3 regions of the Brevibacillus gelatini genome follow, and region 1 is predicted to be linked to each of the others. Evidence: riboswitches for the same ligand, from Rfam matches in the RefSeq annotation. Region 1 holds a riboswitch; each other region holds the start of a gene.

Region 1 (7,636 bases):
GACGGCTCGGTCGCTTCCAGTTCCTCGCGGGAAATGCCGAAGCGGGCGGCATACTGGCGGTGCAGCTCCATCTCCATGTTGAGCGTCGATTCCTGCAAGGCCGCAAACCGGGCGCTCATCTCCAGGTCGTATGCCTTCACACTGGCAAGTGCGAACATTTTGGCGTAATCAATCAGATAGATGTAGTCCTGCTTCAGGTAAAATTTGAACGACTCCACAGGCAGCGTGCCGTCACCGAGACCCGTTACGAACGGATGCTGGTGAACGCGCTCCCAGATCGGAGCCACACTGCGCAACAATCGGTCTGTAAAGGTTGCCATGCTCTCTTTTCACTCCTTCTCTTCCTTTGGCGTATTGCACCAGCTGGCGATGAAGCGGGCCATGATCTGGGCAAAGCGGACAAGCTGTTTTGGATCAATCGACTCGTCGACAGCATGGGCGTACTTCAGCTCGCCCGGACCGAACAGCACAGCGGGAATGCCGGCATGCGCGAACCAGCCCGCGTCCGTGACGGTGGTCGACATGTCCACCACAGGCGCCTCGTGCAGCTCGCTCTCATAGGCGGCTTGCAGCTGCGCCAGGGCCGGATGCTTTGTATCCAGCTCCAGGGACGGAAAAATTTCCCCGCGCTCCTCGATCATGGAGCGACCGCCCCAGCGAAAGACGGGAGGATGGTCGCGCAGCCACACATCTGCCGCTGCTGCCCGTCCGACATGGTCTTCGATTTCGCGAATGATCTGTTCATACGATTCGTTCGGGTAAAAGTGAGCGGTAATCCAGAGCGCGCAGCGATCCGCAATGAACGCAGCATGACGTCCGCCCTCGATTACGGCAGGATTGATCGTATTGCTGCCAGCCGGGAAACCGGGGTACGCCTTCATCACAGCCCAGTCCCGCTCCAGCTCCTGCAGCGCCGTGATGATTTTCGCCATTTTCTCGATGGCAGACGCGCCGCGCACACCACCTCCTGCATGGATCGTCCGTGCCCGCATCCCGTCGTGCAAGGTCGTCGGGCTCTCAATCGTGATCCAGCCGGTAATGACACCGCCCTGCCCTTGCATGTGCAGGTTGCTCGTGTCGACGACAACAGCGTAGTCCGCCTGATAGCGGCGTTCGAGCGCAGCCAACGTTCCGGCTTCGCCCGCTTCCTCGCCAATCACCGATTGGAACAGCAAATCGCCTGCCAGCTCGACGCCGTGCTCGCGCAGCATCTGGATGGCGAACAGGCTTGCCGCCAGTCCGCCCTTCATGTCGGCTACACCGCGTCCGTACAGCCGCCCGTCTGCGCCGCGGGTCAAGGAAAACGGCGGATACGTCCAGCTCGCATCGTCGCCGACTTCTGCGACGTCGATGTGCCCGTTGACAATCAGGCTGTTCGCCTTGGCAGGAGCACTGCCCGGCAGTCGTCCGACGATATTGTCGTCGCCGGGGTACACGGTCCAGCGATCAACCTCAAAGCCAATGGCCGCAAGCCGATTGGCGAGTACGGTTTGCGCCGCATCGCTGTTTCGCGCTGGCGGACTCACAGTCGGATGGGAAACGAGCTCTGCCAAAAGGGCAAACAGCTCTTCTTTGCGGCTGGCAATCGCTTCTACCGCTTCTGTCAGTCGGTCCACGCTACTCGATCATCCCTTCGGTCGGGCTGCTCGCCGACGCGTAGCGCTTTTTCGCGATCCGTCCTGCGAGGAACCCTTTGCGTCCCGCTTCCACTCCAAGCTTCATCGCTTCGGCCATCAACACCGGATTGTCGGCGAGCGCGACAGCCGTATTCAGCAGCACGCCGTCAGCGCCCAGCTCCATCGCTTTCGCACAATCGGCTGGCGAACCGATGCCTGCGTCCACGATCACAGGCACTTTGGCGTCCTCGATGATGAAGCGGAGGTTGTTTTCGTTGAGGATGCCTTGTCCGGAGCCAATCGGGGATGCGCCCGGCATGACAGCATGCACGCCTACCTCCTGCAAGCGCTTGGCGAGAATCGGATCGTCGTTGGTGTAGGTCAGCACGATAAAGCCTTCCTCAACCAAAATTTTCGACGCTTCCAGCGTGCCAATCGGGTCAGGCAGCAATGTTTTCGGGTCGCCAATAACTTCTACCTTAATCATGTCACACAAGCCGGAAGCCTTCGCCAGACGGGCGATGCGCACCGCTTCCTCCGCCGTGTACGCTCCCGCTGTGTTCGGCAGCAGAGTGAATTTTTTCAGGTCGAGCTGTTCCAAAAAGTTCGGCTCTTGCGGATTTTCCAAATTGAGACGGCGAATCGCAAACGTCAAAATTTCCGCTTCCGACACCTCGACTGCTTTTCCTTGTGTTTCCAAATCTGCGAATTTTCCGGTCCCAAGCAACAGGCGGGAACGAAACTCGTAAGGGCCAATTTTCAATGTATCCATGCTGGTCATCCTCCTCCGACAAAATGAACGATTTCGATGCGGTCTCCGTCTGCAATCGGTGTTTGTTCATACCGGGAGCGGTCGATGATTTCTCCGTTGCGCTCCACGACGACAATCTTCTCCTGCAGGGAATACGAAGCGAGCAGGTCGCGGACTGTGTTGATTTCAGCCGACAGCTCTGCTGTTTTTCCGTTCAGCACAACAACCATTGTATTCCTCCTTCTTGATGGCACCTGTCGAGGGATAAAAAACGGCTTCCCTCGCCTGCCGGAAGTCACTCCAGTCAAACGGTGGAAGCCGTATGCGTAACCCATCCGTATCCGCTCGGACAGATGGAAGCAAAAAAACCATCCGCCGTGGGATGGTTGAGTGGATCTCATCATCTGGCAACAGTTTTCCGGCAAATACGCCGCCACTGCCGCACCGTGAAATCGATTCCTATACCTCTTCCTCCGCTGGCATGACCCAGGTCAGGTTCAACGGTCAGTAACACACTCGTTACAATCTCAGCCGACGATGCTCGGCCCCCGTTTGGTAGTAAACCTATGAAATTGTCGTACATTCGAGTATTACAGTACCATTCTATTTCGTGTTTGTAAAGGTTTCCTTGTACATCGATTCCAGTACAGCCAGGCAACGTTCGGACCAGGCCGCCATTTTTTTCAGCTTCTCCATTTCCCGCTCCATCGCCTTGCGCACAGACTCTTTGTAGTCGGGCACTTCGCCGTTGTAGCGGATGGCGGATGCGGCCGGGGTCATGAATTTTTCCTGGTAGGAGAGTGCCGGGCGCTCGTGAAACAGCGGCACATCCACCTCGTAGGACGTATGCAGGTCGCCCTGCTGCGGGTATTTCGTCACCGCCAGCACCTTGACCAACAACTTCGTATCGTGAATTTCCAGCACTTCCGCAATATACTCTCCTGTCCGCTGCGTCACGCGAACTTTGTCACCGGGATTCCATAGCATTGTCATTTCCTCCTTGCATCAACCATCATCGTGAAGGCCAGGCATGAACGGCCTGGCCGCGAATCGAGACTCGTCCGTCAGACCAGGGACTCGGCAAGCAGCTTGCGGGCATGTGCCAGCACTTCGTCCGCAGCAGACGCTGGTTGACCGCCGCCCTGCGCCATCGCCGGATTGCCGCCGCCTTTTCCGGCAATCAGCGGCAGCGTCTCCTTGATTAGCTGATTGACAGCAACGTTCACGGCCTGACCCCGCGCAAATACAAGCTGGGTCTTCTCGTCAGTCGCGGCGGCCAGCAAGCATACGACGTCCGGCGCCTCCGCGACCGCAAGCTGGGCGAACTGCTGCAGCTGCTGAATGGTTTTGTCCGGGAAAACTCGTGTGATGACCCGCGCTGCTCCCACTTGCTCTGCCACGTCAAGCTGCTTTCGGACTTCGCTTTCCAGCAGTTGCTTTTCGGCATCGGCGAGTCTTGCTTTCAAGCTGTCCCGTTCAGCCAGCACGCGCTCTGCCTGCACGATCAGGTCTGCTTCACTGGTTGCAAAAAGCTTCGCCAGTTCACGCACGGCCACCTGCTTGCGTGTATAGTCCCGCAAAGCGCGCAAGCCGCAGATGAACTCCAGCCGGATGTTTCCGCGATGGCGCTCCCAGCCGAGAATTTTTATCATGCCCACTTCGCCTGTGCGCGCAGGATGTGTGCCACCGCACGGATTGTAGTCGTACTCCGGGATGATGACGACGCGAACATTTTCCGTGACCGTCGGCTGTTTTTTCAATGGCAGTGTAGCCAGCTCCTCGTCATCGACAAACCGGGCGATGATCGGATGATTTTCCAGCACGACCTGATTGGCCCGCTGCTCGACCGCTTCCCATACGTCCGGTGTCAGTTCATCCAGGCGGACGTCGATTGTTACGCGTTCTTTTCCCAGGTGAAACGCGACCGTCTCCGCCTGCACTACTTCCAGAAACGCGGCGGACAAAATATGCTGTCCGGCATGCTGCTGCATGTGATCGAAGCGGCGGTCCCAATCGATCTGACCGATCACTTCCGTGCAGTCCTCCGGTAGCGGAGCTTCCAGCCGATGACGCACCTCGCCCGCTACTTCTTCCACGTCAATGACCCGACAATCTCCAAGCGTGCCCAGATCGGCAGGCTGTCCGCCTCCCGTCGGGTAAAACGCCGTCTGGCTGAGCACGGCGTACGGCGTACCGTCCTCTTCCCGCCCTTGCCTGATTACTTGCGCCGTAAACTTTCTCACATACGCATCTTGATAATAGATTCTGTCTTTCATTTTTGCTCCTTGCCGCCGGGGAGTAAAAAGCGATTTGCTTTTTCCTTCCGGCCATTATCTCCCGCCAGGGGTGCTCATATATGGATAGAAAAGTGATCGAACAACTTGTTGCCCTATGTACGTAAAGAACTCTCGTTTTTTCAAAAATCGAAGCGCACTTTCTCCGAGATGGATCAAAAAAACGCGCGCAAAGCAAACAACAGCAATCCATTGACGGCGAAGAAGTGCTCCTGTGCTGGCGAAGAGCGAAGAATCCATTCCCCGCTACTTCAGGTGCATCCAGACTTCATGGGCCGCAAACCGAACTGCCGACGGCTTTTTCTAGCCAAACAGGCGATCCATCTGCTGTTCGCGCGCGAGGCGCTCTTCCGGGCTTGCCAGATCGTATTTTTTCAACAGGTGAAACAGCTCGTTCAACCGCTCCTGGCTAAGCTCGCCTTCCAGCACGCGCCGGAACTGTCCTACCCGCACTTCGGACAAAAAGGGCGCTTGCTCGGCCAGTTTCTTTTGCACATCCTCTTTGCTGTGATTCAGCTTGCACTCTCCCATCTTTTCTCTCCTTTTCCCGTATTCTTCTAACCATCATACCACGATTGCTACCGATGGAAAACGTGACCGGGTAAGCACTCAGTGCTGCGCTGCCCTGCATTGCCAACGGAGGGCGCTTTGAGCAGTGCGCGATGCGTATGAGGGACTGCCCGGATGACAGGCGCGAGATGACAGGCCCGATTCATAAACTTGGCTGCGCCAAGCAGTTTGGCGCAGCCCATTCTTATCTGTACACCTGCTCGCTACGTTCGTTTGCGGACGCGGAAGTTGCTTTCGATCAACAGCCAGTTTTGCGGAAACGGCAAACCAAGCTTCCAGAAGCTGACTCCACGTATGCCCAGTTGCTTCACCAGATCGAATTTGGCTTGAATCGAGCGGGCGTCCTCAAACCATACCTCATGCCGTTTGCCATCGTCGGCTGTATAGTGGAAAAACGGTGCCTGCGCCCGGTAATCGTAGCGGATTACGGCGTTTTCCCGCGCCGCAAGCGCAATCGCTGCCTGCGGACTCAACGCTCGCGCCGTCGTTCCCTGCTCATACGGCAACGTCCAGTCGTAGCCGTACAAGTTTTGGCCCATCAAAATTTTTTCGGCAGGCATTTCGGTCAAGGCATATTGGAGGACACGACGCACTGGCCCAATTGGCGACACGGCCATCGGCGGCCCCCCGCTGTAGCCCCACTCATACGTCATGATGACGACAAAGTCGGCAATCTCGCCAATCGCCCGGTAATCGTGGGCGCTGTACCACCTGCCTTGCTGCTCGGCGCTCGTCTTCGGGGCCAAAGCGACGGAAAGCATCATCCCCTGGGCGTGCGCCCGGTCGCGAGCCCTGCGCAAAAAGCGGATGTACGCCTCGCGATCCGTAGCCGGGAGCGCCTCCATATCGAAATGGATGTCTCCCATCCCAAGTTCTCTCGCTGTTTGAAAAACGTTGTCGAGCACCTTGTTTTGCAGTTCCTGGTTGTTCAGGATAAGCCCGCCCAGCTCCGTGCTGAACTGGTCGTTTTCCAGATTGGTGACGACGAGCATTAGCACCACATTGTTTTGTCTGGCAATCGCGGGAAAATCGTTCAATGCCGGCCGGGCCAGCGTCCCGTCCCGTCTGATTCGGAAGCTGAACGGTGCCAGGTACGTCAGGTGCGGTGCCGCCGTACGCACGTCCGCTTCCAGTACAGGAGACACGGTCCTGCGCGGCTCCGCGTACGCGTTGAAATCCGCCGCCCGCCGCGGACGGGGCGGAATGTACAAGCGTTGCCCGATTTGCAACGGGCGGTACTGCGATATGTTATTGACGCGGGCCAGTTCGGCTGCGCTGATCTGGTAGCGCTGCCCGATTGTATACAGGGTGTCTCCCTGCCTGACCCAGTGGTAACTCCCGACAATCGGAATCACCATCGCCTGTCCTACGACGAGCCTGCCTGGATCGGGCAGTTCATTTACTTCCGCGATCGCCTCAGCAGTCGACCCATACAGTGCGGCTATGCCAGACAGCGTCTGTCCTTCTTCCACGACATGGATTTGCATGCGCCTCCCCCTTCGCAATATGTCTCTCTCTTTCTTGTATTCAGCACGAAGGGGTTAGGTGTTTGTCTAGGCGAGTGTTTTCAGTACGTCGTACAAATAACCGACGGAGTGCAGGGCATAATGCCTGCCTGTGACCTGTTCCCCGCAAAATAGGAACAGGGCCGGGACACTCGTGATTTGCAGTCGCTCCGCGAGGGCTGGGGCCGTGTTGATGTTGAGCTGGTACAGCGGCAGCTGCCTGGAGAGTGCTTCACTGGTAACGTGCAGCATCCGCTCCGCCAGCTTGCAGGTGCCGCACATGGGGGTGTAGATGAACAAGGCGAAGGGCCTGTCTTGTTGGCAAAGGCGGTGAAGCGTGGTGGTGTCGATTTCTTGCATCTGGGGCCTTTCCTTCCTTTTTCTTGATTCTTCATGCTAGGCATATCGGAAATGACTTGTCAATGAACGGGAAACAAGACATTGTGATTCTCTTTCCTTTGAAAAGTTCTGCCTGGAAACTTTGCATCTGAAAGTGATCGCAGCGCCTGAACCAGTTCGGCTGGCTATTTTTGAACATTGCTAGATCAACGTTTCTGGCAGAAAAAAAAAAGAACGTCTTGAAGTCGAAATATCGGCTTTTGAGACAGCCCCGTTCTCGTTATCTGCGTTTATCTACGTTTATTCCTCATAAATATCCATAACTTCACCCTCTCCCCACATTCTTACATATACCGTATATTTTTTATGTTCTTGCTTATCATGAATACCGGTAACATACAATCGCTGTCCATATCTATAAGAAGGTAGTTCTGCTGCTAGTTGTTCAATCGGAACATTGTATTTTTTGCTGATGTACTCCATAGCATGTTTATTTGCTGCTATTCTTCCGTTGATCGTTCCGAAAAATTCCGAGCAGCCACAAACAACGACGACCAAGAT
Region 2 (7,636 bases), 1.7 Mb from region 1:
AACGACTTTCCAGTTCTTTGACGATTGCTTCGGCCTTGCGAATCCAGCGGGGGTCGATCTCGGCGTCTTTGTCGAGCGGTTCCTGGAACTGGTTCATCACGGCTGAAGCGACGGGGGCGTAGTAGCCGATCTCTTCCTCTACGCCTGTGTTGTAGACGTGGCGCAAAACAAACGGTTCGCCCAGCTCCAGCCAGGCATCGGGGCTGTCCAGCTCGCCCTGCAAAACTTTTACCGGGATGCGCAGGTACACCGTGTTTTTGTCGTCAAGGCTGCGGTCGAAATAGCCGTGCTCGTAATCCCAGTTAGCCAATGTAAAATGCGGCTCAAGCGATTCGCGAAAATACCCGAATGTCGCCTTCGTCCCTGGTAAGCTGCTTTGGATTTTCTTCATTTGTATCCCTGCCTTCGTTACATGCTACTGGTAGTGTGCGCCGAAACAGCAGGTTGTACTCACAGGCGAGGGCAGGCAAAACGAGCAACAAGCCTCGCTGCCGGAACTGCGGTTGGCAAGAGGCTTGATCGCTCGATGCTTTCACGTTTTAGAGCAGTGCGATCGTCAAAAGCGTAAACAAGGCGAGTGGGATGATTTTTTTGCCTCTTCGGCACGGACGGCGGCGTTTTTTCCTTGGCACGACGACTGCAGCCGGAGGTGGCGGCGGCGGTGGTGGAAACGGGTAAAACGACTGCGGCGGGTAGGGCGGGAACGGTGGGAATGGCGACATGTACGGATTGAATCCGGAATACGGGCTGACGAAAGGAGCGCCCTCGCCATACGGACTCACCTGGCCATACGGAAAGCTGGGACTGCCAAACGGACTCACTTGCCCATGCGGCTGACCCGGACTCCCAAACGGGCTCACCTGCCCATACGGCACACCTGGGCTGCCAAACGGACTCACCTGCCCATACGGCACACCTGGGCTGCCAAACGGACTCATTTGCCCGTACGGCTGGCCTGGGCTGCCAAACGGGCTTACCTGCCCATAGGGATGTGTCGGACTGCCGAATGGGCTGATCGGAGCGTATGGATAGCAATCTTCCGCGTAAGGGCTGACTTGACCGGCAGGAGGCCGATTGGGCTGGCTGCTGCTGCCAAGCGGACTGACATCGCCAAACGCCTGATACCCGCCATACGGATAGCCATAGGGAGTCCAATTCGGGTACCCGTCCCAGTCTCCATGCGATTTGCGGCTGGCTACCTCTTCGATCTCGTAGCCGTCTTCCTCTGCATCGGGATCGTCCACTTCCACGTATACGTTCTGATCGTCAATATCCACGATCACCCCTTCAAAAACCTGGCCGTCAATCGCTTCGATGCGCACCTTTTTTTCGATGTGTTCCTTGCATATGTTTTGCACATTTTCACGCATATCTTTTATCAAGCTGACCGTCTGGACGTCAGCCTGGTACAGCTTTTTCTCAGACTGCATGGAAACTCCTCCCCTTCTGGTGTTTCTTTATTACCATATACAGGTGCCCATGGGGAGGTGTACCGGTTTGCAGTCCGGACTAGCCCATTTTGTGCTGCGCTTGGTCTGTTTCCGCGAGAAAACGGGAAGGCAAAAACGGTGTCAGGCGCTCCGTCTCGCCTTTTTCCAGGTAGTCCGCCATCCATTTCGCTGTTACCGGGGACAGCAGGATGCCGTTGCGGAAATGCCCGCCGGCAATGGAAAGCCCGTCCCAACCGGGCACAGGACCAAGCAGCGGCTTGCCATCTGCCGTAGCGGGCCGCAGTCCGCCCCACGCCTCCAGAAAAGCGGCACTGTGCAAGGCTGGCACATACGGCATGACGCCGTTCAGGACGCTGGCCAAGCCAGCCAATGTGACCTCGCGCTGAAAGCCGCTTTCGTCTTCGGTCGCGCCGATGACGATTTTGCCGTCCTTTTTCGGGGTGATGTAGCCCGATGTGCCAAAAATGACGGTGCGCAGCGGGATGCCTGCGGAGGAAACGGCCGCGATCTGGCCGCGAACCGGGCGAACGGGAACCGATACGCCGAGCATTTCCAGCATGATGCCCGCCCACGCGCCTGACGTGATGATCGTTTGCGTTGCCCGCAGCGGCCCAAGCGAGCTCTCCACGCCGACTACCCGGCCGCCTTTTACCGCTATGCCGCTCACGACACAGCCTGCGTGCAGCACGACGCCTTGCAGCCGACACGCTGTCACAAGCGCGCGCAGCAGCATGCGGTTGTTGATATGACCTTCATACGGAGAGTAAATGGCTGCCTGCGCCTGTTCGGTCAAAAGCGGCTCCACCTCAGCCAGTTGCTGGCGTTCCGTCAAAAAGTGAACGCTGTACCCCGCTTCTTTTTGCCAAAGGTACTTCGCCAAAAGCTGTTCCTGCTCGTCATCGTTGAGCGCAACCGTGAGCAGCCCTTCCAGGCTGAGCTGGACGTCCCCTCCGGTAAACTCCTCCAGTTCGGCTGCCCACTGTGGATAACAGGCCAGGGACGTCATGCCCAGATCGAGCATCGGGCCTGGGGCTGCAAACTCCTTCAAGGGCGCAAGCATCCCCGCCGCAGCAGAAGACGCCTGACCGCCCCATTCGTCCTGCTCGACCAGCGTTACGCTCATCCCTCTTCGTGACAGCTCATAAGCCAGACTTAATCCGATAATTCCTCCACCCACTACGAGACAATCGCTCAATTTGTTTCTCTCCTCGCTGTTGTAATCTCTGCGGGGCCATTTCCTAAAGCAAAAAGAAAAAGCCCTCCCTTTCCTTCGCAGGAAAAGGCGGGCTTCATACGCATGTAAACCAAGAATAAAGCGCTGTTTGCCGGCAACCGTATCCCTGCGCCGGCATGATCCGGATCAGGTGCAATGGGTCGACGGTCGTTCGCTTCCGTCCTCTCAGCCCCGCATGAAGGACTCCCCGAGTTGCTTGATCTTTTATTTTCGTTCACCCACCAAGTATAGTCCTCTTGGCTGTGATCTGACAAGATGCTCTCTCTTCATCCTGCTCCCTAGTCTTCGTCTTTTACATCGTAGCTTTCCGGAATCGTCTCGTGACGCTCCGCTTCCTCGAACTCGCGAAGCTTGCGTATTTCCTCCAGATGGTGGTTGAACTGCTCCTTGTTGATGATATACTCATTTCCGTCGTGGAGAGCGCGGATTTTGCCCTGATGAATTTTTTCCAAAATAAACGTTTCAGGAAGCTCCAAATACGCCGCCGTCTCCTCCACAGTCAAATACGTTTTGTTCTCGCGCAATCTTGCCTCCAGTTCCGCTTTCTGCTGCTCGAATCCAGGTTTTCCCAGAAGGGCGAACATGTTGGCCTTGTACGCCTCCACCCCGGGCTGATCGAACGGGTTGACTCCTAACAAATAGCCGCTGATCCCGCACGCCTTTTCAAAAAAGTAAATCAGGGCACCAAGGTGATACGCTGTCGCCTCTGGCATTTCCACAAGCAGGTTCGGTACGCCGCCGTCTACATGGGCCAGTACCGTTCCCTCGAAAGCCTTTTTATTGACAAAACCCATCCGCTTGCCGGACAGGAAGTTCAACCCGTCCACATCCAGCGGGTCCTCCTGTACGGTGACGTCAACGGCGGGCTTGTTCACGGTTACAACGGTTTCAAACAACTGCCGCATGCCGTCCTGTATGTACTGCCCCAACGAGTGCAAGTCCGCGGAAAACTCGGCGGACGCGGGAAAAATTCCTTTGCCGTCCTTGCCTTCCGACTCCCCGAAAAGCTGCTTCCACCACTCCAAAAAATAACGGAATTGCGGTTCGTAGCTGACCAGAAGCTCCACGGTTTTGCCTTTGCGGTACAGCGCATTGCGAATGGCCGCATACTGGTAGCACGGATTTTCGTACAGATCCATGACCTTGTAGCGCTCGCACGCGTCCTGCGCTCCCTTCATCAGCGCATCCACATCTGCTCCGCTCACTGCGATCGGCAACAGTCCAACCGCAGTCAACACGGAAAAACGTCCGCCTATATCGTCCGGAATGACAAAGCTCTCGTAGCCTTCGTCCTCGGCAAGTTTTTTCAGGGCGCCACGCGTTTTGTCCGTCGTAATATAGATGCGCTTCCTCGCCTGTTCGCGTCCGTACTTGTTCACAAGCCAGTTGCGCAGCAGCCGAAAAGCGATCGCGGGCTCCGTCGTCGTGCCCGACTTCGAGATGACATTGATGGACACATCTTTTCCTTCGATCACGTCCATCAGATGAGAGATATAAACCGGGCTGATGTTATTCCCGACAAAATAAATTTCCGGAAAACGCCGCTTCGACTTCGGCAATAAATTGTAAAAACTGTGGCCCAAAATGTCCAGTACAGCTTTTGCCCCTAAATATGAACCCCCGATTCCAATTACCAAAAGCACATCCGAATCAGCCTGGATACGTGCCGCCGCCTGGCGAATCCGCTCGTACTCGTCGCGGTCATACCTCTGCGGCCAATCAACCCAACCGAGATAGTCCCTGCCTGGACCCGTTCTTTTGTGCAACATTTCATGCGCCTGCCCGATTGCTGGTGCAAGCTGTTCCCATTCATGCTGTCTCACAAAAGGGCGTGCATTAGAGTAATCAAATCGAATCGCTTGGTTCATGGCTTCCCTCCCAAAGCACATCATCTATTTCCTTCATCTTATCACGTCAGAAGCCGGAAAGTGATTTTCCGTCAAAATATCACAAAAAGCGAGAAAATTGTGTATAATTCGTCAAAAACAAACAAAAACCGCGCTTTGCTGCGAATAAAAAACATGCACCTGTGCAGCTTGAAACAACAGGTGCATGTTTATGTTGGATACGTATCTGTCATCAGCTTTAAAAGAAAAAAGAGCGCAATCCCGACACTTGCGACTGTCCACCAGAGCGTTTTGCTGTCACCCTTGTCTGCCTTGTAGATACCGCTCAGCTTCCAGGTGCCTACCGCTACACAGAGGAGACTGAGCAGGAGCAGGATTGTCCCCATGATCTCCCTCCTTCCCCTCTCCTAGCTATATGGGGAAGAAGGGGAAAAAATCACTCCTTGGGCTGCTTTTTCCCTAATCGGCCAAGCACTTGCCGGCTGCGCTGCTTGATCGACTCATCCTTGAGTGCGAGCTGCCGCTTTTTCATCAGGCCGTTTTTCGACGTATCCGGTCGATCCGTCTGCCGTTCTTCGCGCATTAGCTGTACTTGCCTCCGCCTTTTTTCTCATATTCATCCAGCAGTTCGGCAAAGCTTTTGTTGCGCTCGCGCTCTTCCTGCTCGCGGCGCTTTTGCTCTGCTGCTTCCTTCGCCTTGCGCTCGCTTTCGGCCTTCATTTCTTTTTCCAACTGCTTCAGCTTGGCCAAAGCATCGGCATTCACCAAATCCTTCAGGCTGCCGAGAGAAGTTTTCGCTTCTGTCGCTGTAGTCGCGTTTTGCTGTTGCTGCTTTTGTTTTTTCTTCGCCATGTGAACTGCCATCCTTTCCCTATCAAATTCACGCCCATTCTCCAGCGCCTTTTGGTCATACTATTTTCAGCTTCGCATGAAGAGGAGGACGAGACATGGTACGCAATAAAGCAAAAGACTTTGGAAAAACCGCAGAAATCCGTGGCCCCAAGGCACAGTCGGAAGCCGTCCGTTCCAACGGTTCCATTAATAGTGAACCACAAGAGCGGTTAAAAGAAAACCGTTAGGCACAAAAGGACACTGATGCAAAAGGCGAGCAGGCAAACATATCGGCTGTGTGGATAAGGAGGTCCAACAAATGGACAACGACGAAAAAAACAACGGGCAGACGAAGGATATTTCCCTCGATGGAACCTTGCCGCATCAGATCAGCGCGCCTGACTTCAAAAAATCGTCCCGCACGATCCAGCGGCCTTTTGTCAACGAGTTTGGCGTGGTGATCGGCGACAGCCATTACGATTCCGAAGAGTCCCCGTTGAACAACTGGAGCACAGACACAGACCCTTCGATCATGGCAGGCGACCAGTGGGTGCATCCGACCAACGACATCGGCTGGAACTCCTACGAAAACAAGGAGCTTTTGGAGGACAAACCCATAGGCAATGCCCGCTTCATGCATCCGACAAAAGACGTCAGCAAAGGCAGGGACTAACCGCTGCCCGTAAAAAAGACTGCCCATTCGGAAAAGATCGCAGCCGAATGGGCATTTTTGCTTTGTGTTACAATGGGCTTGAAAAGATGGAAAGGAGCTTGCCCATGAGCATCACCCTTGCGATAGAGCCTGCGTTCTCTCTCGCCTACCAGCGCTATGCGGAATTTCGTCCTGGCGATACGCTGCGGCTGTACGTACGGACAAGCGGACCCGGAACGGGCGGACTGTTTTACGCGATTGAAAAAGACGAAGCCATGCCCGGTGACGCCGTTTTCGAAGTGGAGGGCTTGCGCTTTGTAATCCGGCCCGCTGATTTCTGGTTTTTCGATGGCGGAAAACTCGCCTTTGACCCTGCATACGGAGAGTACGGCTTTCGCTTCTCGAACCCGCGACTTGCGGACCAGTAGAAACTTCCCTGGGCGTCATCCGTATGAAAGAAAGACTGCATGACGTATGGGAGGAGCTTTGATGAAAAAAAGTCGTTCGGTCCTCTTGGCCATCGGTGCTTTCTTGCTGGCCAATTTCAAATGGTTGCTCAGCATTCTCAAGTTTTCCAAATTCGGCACAACCTTGTTGTCGATGGCGATCAGCCTGTGGGCGTACGCCATGTTTTACGGCTGGAAATTCGCCGTGGCGCTCGTCTACCTGATCTTCGTCCATGAAATGGGGCACGTCATCGCTGCCAAACGAAAAGGCATTGCAACTTCGCCAGCCGTCTTCATCCCGTTTGCGGGTGCTTTTATATCCATGAAAGACATGCCGCGCGATGCCAAAACAGAAGCCTATCTCGCCTACGGCGGACCGCTTGCCGGCATGATTGCCTTTTTGCCTGCGCTGCCGCTGTACTGGTGGACACAGGACCCGTTCTGGGCTTTGGTCATTTACCTTGGCGCCTTGCTCAACCTGTTCAATCTGCTGCCTGTCTCTCCGCTTGATGGCGGGCGGATCGTCTCTGTGCTGTCCACAAAAATCTGGTTTTTCGGACTGGTCGCACTGGGCATCATGCTGTTTGCCAATCCGGGCCCGATCATGGTGTTCATCTTCATCGTCGGCCTGTTTACGTGGTGGAGTCGGCTGCGGGAAAGCTACCAGCACCAGGTGCTGCAATACGAGCGGGAAAAAATTATCGACTTTTTGCAAAGCATTGCCGATTGGCCCAAGCTGGAAACGACCTGGGACACGCGCGTCCGCCTGAACGAAGAGGTCTCGGCACTCAACCAGGCAGAGCCGGACAAAGGCTTCCTCGTCCCTTTTCTCCAGGACGAAAAACGCCTCATCCGCGACCGGAAACGTCTGGACAAGGTGTACATGAACAGAAAATGGGAACTGTTCAAGCAATGGGAGCGCGAACCGATCCTCTTCATCGACTCGGACCCACTGCGCCCTGCCCCTTCCGAATTGCTGCGCGAGGCTGAGCAAGCGGCTCGCCAGCGGCTGACGGAAGTCGAAGAGCAAATGCATCGGCTGTCGACGTACTATGTAGCGCCAACGGCAACCAAGTGGAAAGTGCTGGCCGCCTACCTTGGCCTGGCCGCTGTCCTGTCGGCCTTCTTCGTCTACGGACAACAGATTTTGCACAGGTAGCGCAAGCTTTTTCACC
Region 3 (7,636 bases), 320 kb from region 1:
TCCGGAAAGAAGGAATTGACTTGCCATTTCTTCGCTTTAAAGGCTTTGAAAAAGAAAAGCTGCAATCGGTATCCCCCCTTATCATAGAAGAGTTTGCCCGCATCGCAGAAGTGAGCGAGGAAAAGGTCAAGCTGGAGCTGCTTCTGGTCGAGCAGTTGACGAATAGTCCGCTGTCCTTGGAAATCATGATGTTTCCCAGGGAGCAAAGGCAACACGATGAAATAGCCAGCACGATGAACCGGATTTTGCAAAAACAAGGTTTCACGAATGTCCATATTTTCTTTATCCTGCTGTCGCCTGAGCTGTATTACAAGGAAGGGCTGCCTTTGCAAGTCAAAAGCTCAGGTTGATCCGAACAAAAGAACAGACCGCTCTCCCTGAACGGAACTGCCGTTCAAGGAGAGCGGTCTTTTTTTACCTAATAATAGAGACTTTCCGTTTGCAGACATTTGGTGCAGGTGCGGGCGAGCGGGGTCTCGATGAACTCATGCTCACATTCATTTTGCAAAAGGTGCAATTGGCGTTTCAGACGTTCAAGGTCACCCTCCAGGCGAGCGATCTCTGCTCGCAAGCGCAAAGCTTCCTTCACTTGCCAGCCACCTCCGGGGACTTATTTGTACAGTTGGCTTCCCTGGTCGCGAAATTCGCGGGCTTTTTCTTGCAGACCCGCTGCGATGGCCGCAGGATCGATCTCCTCCTGCTCCTGTGCCTGGTTGCGGATGTCGTGCGAGATTTTCATGCTGCAAAATTTCGGACCGCACATCGAGCAAAAGTGTGCGGACTTCGCTGCTTCGGCAGGCAGTGTCTCGTCGTGGTATTCGCGGGCGCGCTCGGGGTCGAGCGAGAGGTTGAACTGATCGTTCCAGCGAAACTCGAAGCGGGCTTTGGACAGGGCATCGTCGCGCTGTTTCGCTCGCGGGTGGCCTTTGGCCAAATCCGCTGCGTGGGCCGCAATTTTATAGGCAATGAGACCGTTGCGCACGTCTTCCTTGTTCGGCAGACCGAGATGCTCTTTGGGCGTGACGTAGCAGAGCATCGCGGTTCCAAACCAGCCGATCATCGCGGCGCCAATCGCCGACGTGATGTGGTCGTAGCCGGGGGCGATGTCTGTCGTCAGCGGCCCGAGTGTGTAAAAAGGCGCCTCGTGGCAGAGCGCAAGCTGTTTGTCCATGTTTTCGCGGATGAGGTGCATCGGCACGTGGCCGGGTCCTTCGATCATGACCTGCACATCGTGCTTCCAGGCGATTTTGGTCAGTTCCCCGAGTGTTTCCAATTCGGCAAACTGGGCTTCGTCATTCGCGTCGGCAATCGAGCCGGGGCGCAAGCCGTCGCCAAGGGAAATACTGATGTCGTACGCCTTGAGAATTTCGCAAATCTCTTCAAAATGCGTGTACAAAAAGTTTTCCTTGTGATGGGCGAGACACCACGCAGCCAGAATGGAGCCGCCGCGCGAGACGATCCCGGTCACGCGCTTCGCGGTCAGCGGAATGTAGCGGAGCAGGACGCCGGCGTGAATGGTGAAATAATCGACGCCTTGTTCCGCTTGTTCAATCAGTGTATCCCGGTAGATTTCCCAGGTCAGTTCTTCTGCTTTTCCGTTCACCTTTTCCAGCGCCTGATAGATCGGGACGGTTCCGACAGGCACAGGACTGTTGCGGATGATCCACTCGCGCGTCGTGTGGATGTGCTTTCCGGTCGACAGGTCCATGATCGTGTCCGCGCCCCAGCGCACCGACCAGATCATTTTTTCGACTTCCTCTTCCATCGACGAACTGACGGCAGAGGTGCCGATGTTGGCATTGACCTTGACGTGAAAATTCCGGCCGATAATCATCGGTTCCGCTTCCGGGTGATTGATATTGGCGGGAATGATCGCCCGGCCTGCCGCCACCTCGGCACGAACGAACTCCGGCGTGACGCCTTCGCGGATGGCGATGAACTCCATCTCCGGCGTGATGATGTTACGGCAGGCGTAGTGAAGCTGGGTGACTGTCTTGCCTGGCTTCGCCCGTCGCGGCTGATAGCCTTCGCGCGGGAAAGCGGATATTTTCTCTGCGCTGTCGAAGTTGCGAAGTCCGTCATCCACAGGCTTCGGTTCGCGGCCTGCATAGCACTCCGTATCGCCGCGTTCCTCGATCCAGCGCTGACGCACGAGCGGGAGCCCTTTTTTGATGTCGGCAACATAGCCTTCGGCGGTGTATTCGCCGCTCGTGTCGTACACGCGAATCGGCGGGTTAGGCGTGTCACCGTACAGCCCCTTGGAAGGCGATAGCGTAACTTCGCGCATCGGCACGCGAATGTCGGGGCGGCTGCCTACTTCGTATACTTTGCGGCTTCCAGGAAAAGATGAAATGGATGACATAAAAAAACCTCCTTGGCGTGGTTGCACGAAAGCGCGAACCTTGTAGGGAGGCGAAAGAGGCCCGTCGCGAAAAAACGCCGCATGGGAGCATGCGACGCCAGACGCGAGAGCAGAGAAGAGACGGGTATCGAAAAAAAGATACACGCCGCTCATCTGTCATATGGACATTCCTCCGCTGGCATTACCCAGTTCAGGTTCAACGGTCGATGGCACAGTACCATCCTCTCAGCCTGGTGATTTCCAAGCTCCCGTGCTTGTTTTTGGTTGTGATTGCAAGTTTAGGATACCGGACATGACCCGATATTGGCAAGAAAAAGTTTCCAACAAAAATTGCCGCAGGGCAACATATTTTCCCCCCTTCTATACTCGTGAATCGGACTAAAACTGTTTCTGTAGACCCACACGAATTGCGTCTGTTACGATGAAATTCGAAAACGGGAAACTGCTTTCGTACGTTCTGTTCCAAGGCTTTTTTGCGAATAGGGCGATGGAGATTTTTTGAGGTGATGAGTGTGGATGTATATTCGGATCTGAAGCAGGGAGAGCGGGGCGCGTGGGTCAGTATTATCGCCTATATTTTCTGCTCGGCGTTGAAAATAGGAGTGGCTGCGCTGACGGGCTCGGCAGCGTTGATGGCAGACGGGCTGAACAATTCGACGGACGTGGTGGCATCGATTGCGGTGCTGATCGGGCTGCGCATTGCCCGCAAGCCGCCGGATCGCGACCATCCGTACGGTCACTTTCGTGCAGAGACGATCTCTGCCTTGGTCGCGTCGTTCATCATGCTGTTTGTCGGACTGGAGGTCATTACAGGGGCAGTTCCGACGCTGTTTGATACAAACCACACGGCTCCGGACATGCTTGCGGGCTGGACGGCGCTGGCGACAGCGGCTATCATGCTGGGGGTTTATCGCTACAATCGCCAGCTCGCCGTGAAAACGAACAGCCAGGCGCTGCTCGCGGCCGCAGCCGACAATCGTTCGGACGCCTTCGTCAGCATCGGGACGTTTGTAGGAGTGGCGGGCGCCCAGTTCCAGCTCCATTGGCTCGACCCGCTGGCAGCCTTTGTGGTCGGGGTCATCATCTTGAAGACAGCGTGGGATATTTTCCGGGAGGCAACGCATCGTTTGACCGATGGCTTTGACGAGGGGCAACTGGAGAAGTTGAGGGAGACGATCGTCTCCATTCCCGGGGTGAAAGCGATCAGTGATATTAAGGCGCGTTATCACGGCAGCAGTGTACTCGTTGACGTCGTGATCCATGTCGATCCGCAGTTGAACGTAGTGGAAAGCCACACCATCACCGAAAATATCGAAGAACGGATGAAACGTGTGCACAAGATCAATACGGTTCACATTCATATTGAACCGGAACAGCAGATCGTAAAATGATAAGCAAAAAACCTGTCCGCAGCTGGAGAGCACTGCAAAAGTGCTCTCTCGGTTTTTAATAATGGGTTCATGTCAATAATTGATGCCGACGGCATCAAAAAGAATGCAGCCTTACTTCTTACGAAGCTGGCTGCATTTGCTTTATTAGCTTTACCATTCGCTTTACGTTTACAACGAATGCCGTTAAGTATGCTTGTATCCGCATACCAAATAAACCACGGTATTTTGCCCTGGTCAATCCATGAAATCTTTTTAATTCAGCATTTTTGTGCTCAATGATCCGGCGACGCTTCGATCGCTCTTTGAAGGTGGTGCTTGCCTCAAACCTCATGTGCTCTTGATAGTGCTCCGCCACCATACGAATGGAATAAGTCTTTGCTTTGGCACCAGGCTTGTAGCATCCTTCGCGAAGTGGACATGTCTTGCACTTCTCCACATCAAAGTAAAAGACAAGAGAACGGCTGCGCCCGGATTTTTTCTTCCCTTGTACCGCTTTTCGTATACTGTGCTCTCCGGTTGGGCAAATGACAAAGTCGGCGTCTTTGTTGTATGTAAAGCCTTCCTGTTTCATTCCTCCGGAATGGACAATTGGGTTTAAGGGGACTATCGGTTGAATGTCTTTTGAGGCAAGGAGATTTAAATTGTCTTTTCCAGAGTAAGCAGTGTCTCCGATGACTTCCTCAATCTTCATACCTGTCTTTTCTGTTTGCTCTAATAGCTTTGGCAGTTGTTTGCCATCATCTTCACTTCCACCCGTAACTTCAATCGCAGTGATGATCTCTTCTTCTGTCATCGCTACATGCTCTTTGTAGCCAAAAAAGGAGAGGGTATTGCTTTTCCAGCCAAAACGCGCGTCTGGGTCAATCGCAGACATGATGCCTTTGTTTGCTAGTAACCGTTCATCTTCCACGATTTGCTTTGCGTGCTTGAGTTTTTCGGAGATGGCCCCTTCATGATCAGGAAGGAGATTTTCTACCGTTTCTCCCAGTTCAGCGAGGTAATGTAGCATCACTTTTGCCGCATCGACATCGCCTTGCATACACTTCGGAGGACGAGGAAGTTTCTTCTCCAGCTTTGGATGCTTTTTAAGTACGGCTCGTACGAGCCGTTTGGCGGCTTCCTGCAACACGTCCAAAGGCCGTTTCTTTTGAGTGGAAGCAACAGTATGTGTTGCATCGACAATGAGTGTTTTTGACTTAATCAAGCCTTCTTCTACGCACTGTTTTACAAGCACTTGTAAGATTTCGTTAATCTGGCTTGCACCTAAGCGATGATTCCGAAATCGGGATAATTGTGACGGATCGGGCAAAGTATCCTCAGGATTCAACCCCAAGAACCATTTATACGCGAGGTTTACTTGTGCTTCTTGAATCATTCGCTCATCGGATAAGCCATAAAGATACTGCAGAAATAAAAGACGAAACAGAAGTTCCGGTTCATTCGCTGGTCTTCCGTAATATTCACAATAAGATGGACGAACTAACTCGTAAATGAACGAAAAGTCCACAGCTTCGTTGATTTTTCGAAGAAGATGGTCTTCGGGAATTAAATTGTAAAGTTCTGAATGAAATGAGGCTTTCAATTGTCTGTCAGCAGATAGCATGGCAACATGTCCTTTGAACATTTTCTTAATATTGATTATAGCGAAAAACCAGCACCGCGAGGTGCTGGCAATCATTCAAAGCCAAAAAGCTGATGGAGTTTGGAATAGGAGGCGTTTTATTTGCGGAGCGCCTTTGCCAGCCTTCCAGCGTAGAGACGTGGACACGGGGATGAAGGGGGCGTTAGTCTCACTTCATTGTGAAACCCAGATGTTGAGCCCCCGCCCCGTGAAACGTCTCGGAACGGACAGATAAGCCCCATAGTGGGCTGGCAACGAAGCGAAGCAAAGAAACGCCTTCACTTTCCATATAAAGGAAGTGTTTTGCAGTGCTCTCCAGCTGGGGCAGGTTTTTTTGTGCATATAAAAATTAAAGTTTTTTGTTCTTAAATCCTACGAATAAACATTCTTTCATGACTTTTTGTTCATTGTAAAAGAGTGGAAACCATCCGATATTTGATAAGGTAGATTCAACTTCCATTTTATGTACAAATTGGATGGAGCGACAAAGCGTTAAACGAAACAGCAAGAATCCTCCAATCTATTTAGGACCGATGGCGGAGAGGAGGAATATCATTGGCAAATATTGAAGACATTCAAGTGCAGATGCCCAGCGGCGGCGAAAAGAAAAGCTATGTCGTAGCAGGCGCGATTCTGTCCTGCAGCCAAGGAAGCCAATTAAGCCGGTTGAAAATGCCGGTCAGTCACGGGGTATTCGTCAAAGGCAAGCCACAGATGAACATCATGGACTTCAAACCGATGGATAACATCATGCCCTTCGGCAAATGCAGCAGTCTGCGCAATCCGACAGTTGCCCAAGCCACAGCAGCCAATAACGGGGTGCTCACCCCGATGCCGTGCATGCCAGTGGTGACGATGCCTTGGTTGGATGGCAAAGCGGACAAGTTGGTGGACGGATTTCCAGCCCTCCTGAACAAATCCACGAACATGTGCATGTACTGCGGACAAATCAAAATCGAAGACGATGGCCAGGACTTGGGTGGTGTCAGCATTTCAAACGGCGCCAATGCGTGTCCCGCTCCGGCCGCAAATGCCGGACAAGCGCCAGAAGGTGAACAGCCGGCAGAAGAACGAAGCATGTGGGGGGATTTTGTCAAAGGGATATCCGCTTTGGGCGAAGTGCCAGCCGCGATGAAAAAAGCCGCCAGCGAGTTGCCGGGAGGTGTGCACAAGGCGGCACAGGAGTTGTCGATGGGTGCAAAGCAGTTTGCGAAAGAAGGCGTGGAGCCGCTTAGACAAATGGCTGCAGCTTTGGAAGGCCCACCCGTAGATGATGACTTCGTGGAACTTGTAATGGCGTGGGGCGATAAAGCTGTCACTTACGCGGATGCTCACAAAAAGGATTACGATGAAGCTGTCGATACGATTGTCCCTGCAGCAAGCGGTTATCCAACAGGTACGGTAAACGGGTCTCGCCCATCAGGTTTTTAATTCAAATATATGTGGAGGCACCAAATATGTACAAAGAACTAGATAACCTTTTATCTGCTGATACAACGGTAGATTCTTGGTACGATGATGGTTGTGTCATAGCAAGCGAAATGCTTTCAGAGTTTAGCCCAAGTGATTGGGAAGAATTATCTAATCAAGTGCTTAGTAAACCAATAGAATGGCAGAGAAAAGTAGCATATTGTTTGGATAATAAGTGTAGTGTACATGAACTTATTATCCTAATCTCTTTGCTCAATACTAATGATGAGGAATTATTCGAGATATGTATTGACACACTAAGAAGTTATTCAAGTCAGGAAATTAAAAAAATGATATTGGATAATCCCCAGATTTTACAACGTGTAAATGACCTACTGCCTACTGCTAGCATACCAGTAAGGAAAATGCTCGAAGATTTCCTTGCAAAAATCCATTCATAAAATGTAGATTTCAGATTTGTACGTAATTATGCTCTTAGAAATTGGTTGATTACGCCTTTCAAAGTTTTTCTTTAATCAAAGGAAAATCCTACCCGCTGCGCACCACCCGTTAAACGTGCAGGAGATCAGAAGCCAAGCAAATTCGGCAATCTATACTGGTTGAATTGAACTTGGTCGATTAGTGTGACGGGATGCGGTAGCGGGGTCTGTCAAGGTTTTTGTGTAAACTCAATCAACCGCTATATAAAAAGGTTTCATCCCCTAATTGGGACATCTTTTTTGAACCCAATCGAGTCAAGGGCGTAAGGCGAAGCGAACCCTTGACGCGTTGGTGGAGAGAAAGGTCATCCTTTCGGTGATGAAGCCTTTCATTTTTATTAACGGATGTACG

What was found. Region 1 has a riboswitch for thiamine pyrophosphate ahead of thiS (sulfur carrier protein ThiS). Riboswitches for the same ligand answer to the same signal wherever they lie in the genome.
Region 2: linked by a shared signal. The riboswitch ahead of thiO (glycine oxidase ThiO) and the one ahead of thiS (sulfur carrier protein ThiS) in region 1 are both predicted to bind thiamine pyrophosphate.
Region 3: linked by a shared signal. The riboswitch ahead of thiC (phosphomethylpyrimidine synthase ThiC) and the one ahead of thiS (sulfur carrier protein ThiS) in region 1 are both predicted to bind thiamine pyrophosphate.

Annotation. Positions count from the first base shown of each region.
Region 1 is NZ_CP154342.1:2,437,670-2,445,305, forward strand. It holds gene tenA (thiaminase II) at 1-320, opposite strand, end outside; gene AAFJ72_RS11600 (acetylornithine deacetylase) at 330-1,616, opposite strand; gene AAFJ72_RS11605 (thiazole synthase) at 1,618-2,388, opposite strand; gene thiS (sulfur carrier protein ThiS) at 2,394-2,597, opposite strand; TPP riboswitch at 2,819-2,929, opposite strand; gene kapB (sporulation phosphorelay system protein KapB) at 2,971-3,354, opposite strand; gene AAFJ72_RS11620 (alanyl-tRNA editing protein) at 3,432-4,643, opposite strand; gene AAFJ72_RS11625 (hypothetical protein) at 4,965-5,192, opposite strand; gene AAFJ72_RS11630 (LysM peptidoglycan-binding domain-containing protein) at 5,435-6,718, opposite strand; gene AAFJ72_RS11635 (thioredoxin family protein) at 6,785-7,096, opposite strand; gene AAFJ72_RS11640 (hypothetical protein) at 7,376-7,636, opposite strand, start outside.
Region 2 is NZ_CP154342.1:763,807-771,442, reverse strand. It holds gene AAFJ72_RS04000 (YugN family protein) at 1-391, opposite strand, end outside; gene AAFJ72_RS03995 (hypothetical protein) at 540-1,430, opposite strand; gene thiO (glycine oxidase ThiO) at 1,510-2,646, opposite strand; TPP riboswitch at 2,769-2,885, opposite strand; gene AAFJ72_RS03985 (excisionase family DNA-binding protein) at 2,964-3,182, opposite strand; partial or broken gene AAFJ72_RS03980 (glucose-6-phosphate isomerase) at 3,204-4,553, opposite strand; gene AAFJ72_RS03975 (hypothetical protein) at 4,742-4,918, opposite strand; gene AAFJ72_RS03970 (hypothetical protein) at 4,969-5,115, opposite strand; gene AAFJ72_RS03965 (YqkE family protein) at 5,115-5,384, opposite strand; gene sspK (small acid-soluble spore protein K) at 5,480-5,611, shown strand; gene AAFJ72_RS03955 (DUF3905 domain-containing protein) at 5,683-6,036, shown strand; gene AAFJ72_RS03950 (iron-sulfur cluster biosynthesis family protein) at 6,141-6,443, shown strand; gene AAFJ72_RS03945 (site-2 protease family protein) at 6,505-7,620, shown strand.
Region 3 is NZ_CP154342.1:2,753,045-2,760,680, reverse strand. It holds gene AAFJ72_RS13220 (DUF1904 family protein) at 21-350, shown strand; gene AAFJ72_RS13215 (hypothetical protein) at 419-589, opposite strand; gene thiC (phosphomethylpyrimidine synthase ThiC) at 611-2,362, opposite strand; TPP riboswitch at 2,513-2,623, opposite strand; gene AAFJ72_RS13205 (cation diffusion facilitator family transporter) at 2,875-3,753, shown strand; gene AAFJ72_RS13200 (IS1182 family transposase) at 3,872-5,356, opposite strand; partial or broken gene AAFJ72_RS13195 (DUF4280 domain-containing protein) at 5,960-6,352, shown strand; gene AAFJ72_RS13190 (hypothetical protein) at 6,832-7,245, shown strand; partial or broken gene AAFJ72_RS13185 (transposase) at 7,623-7,636, opposite strand, start outside.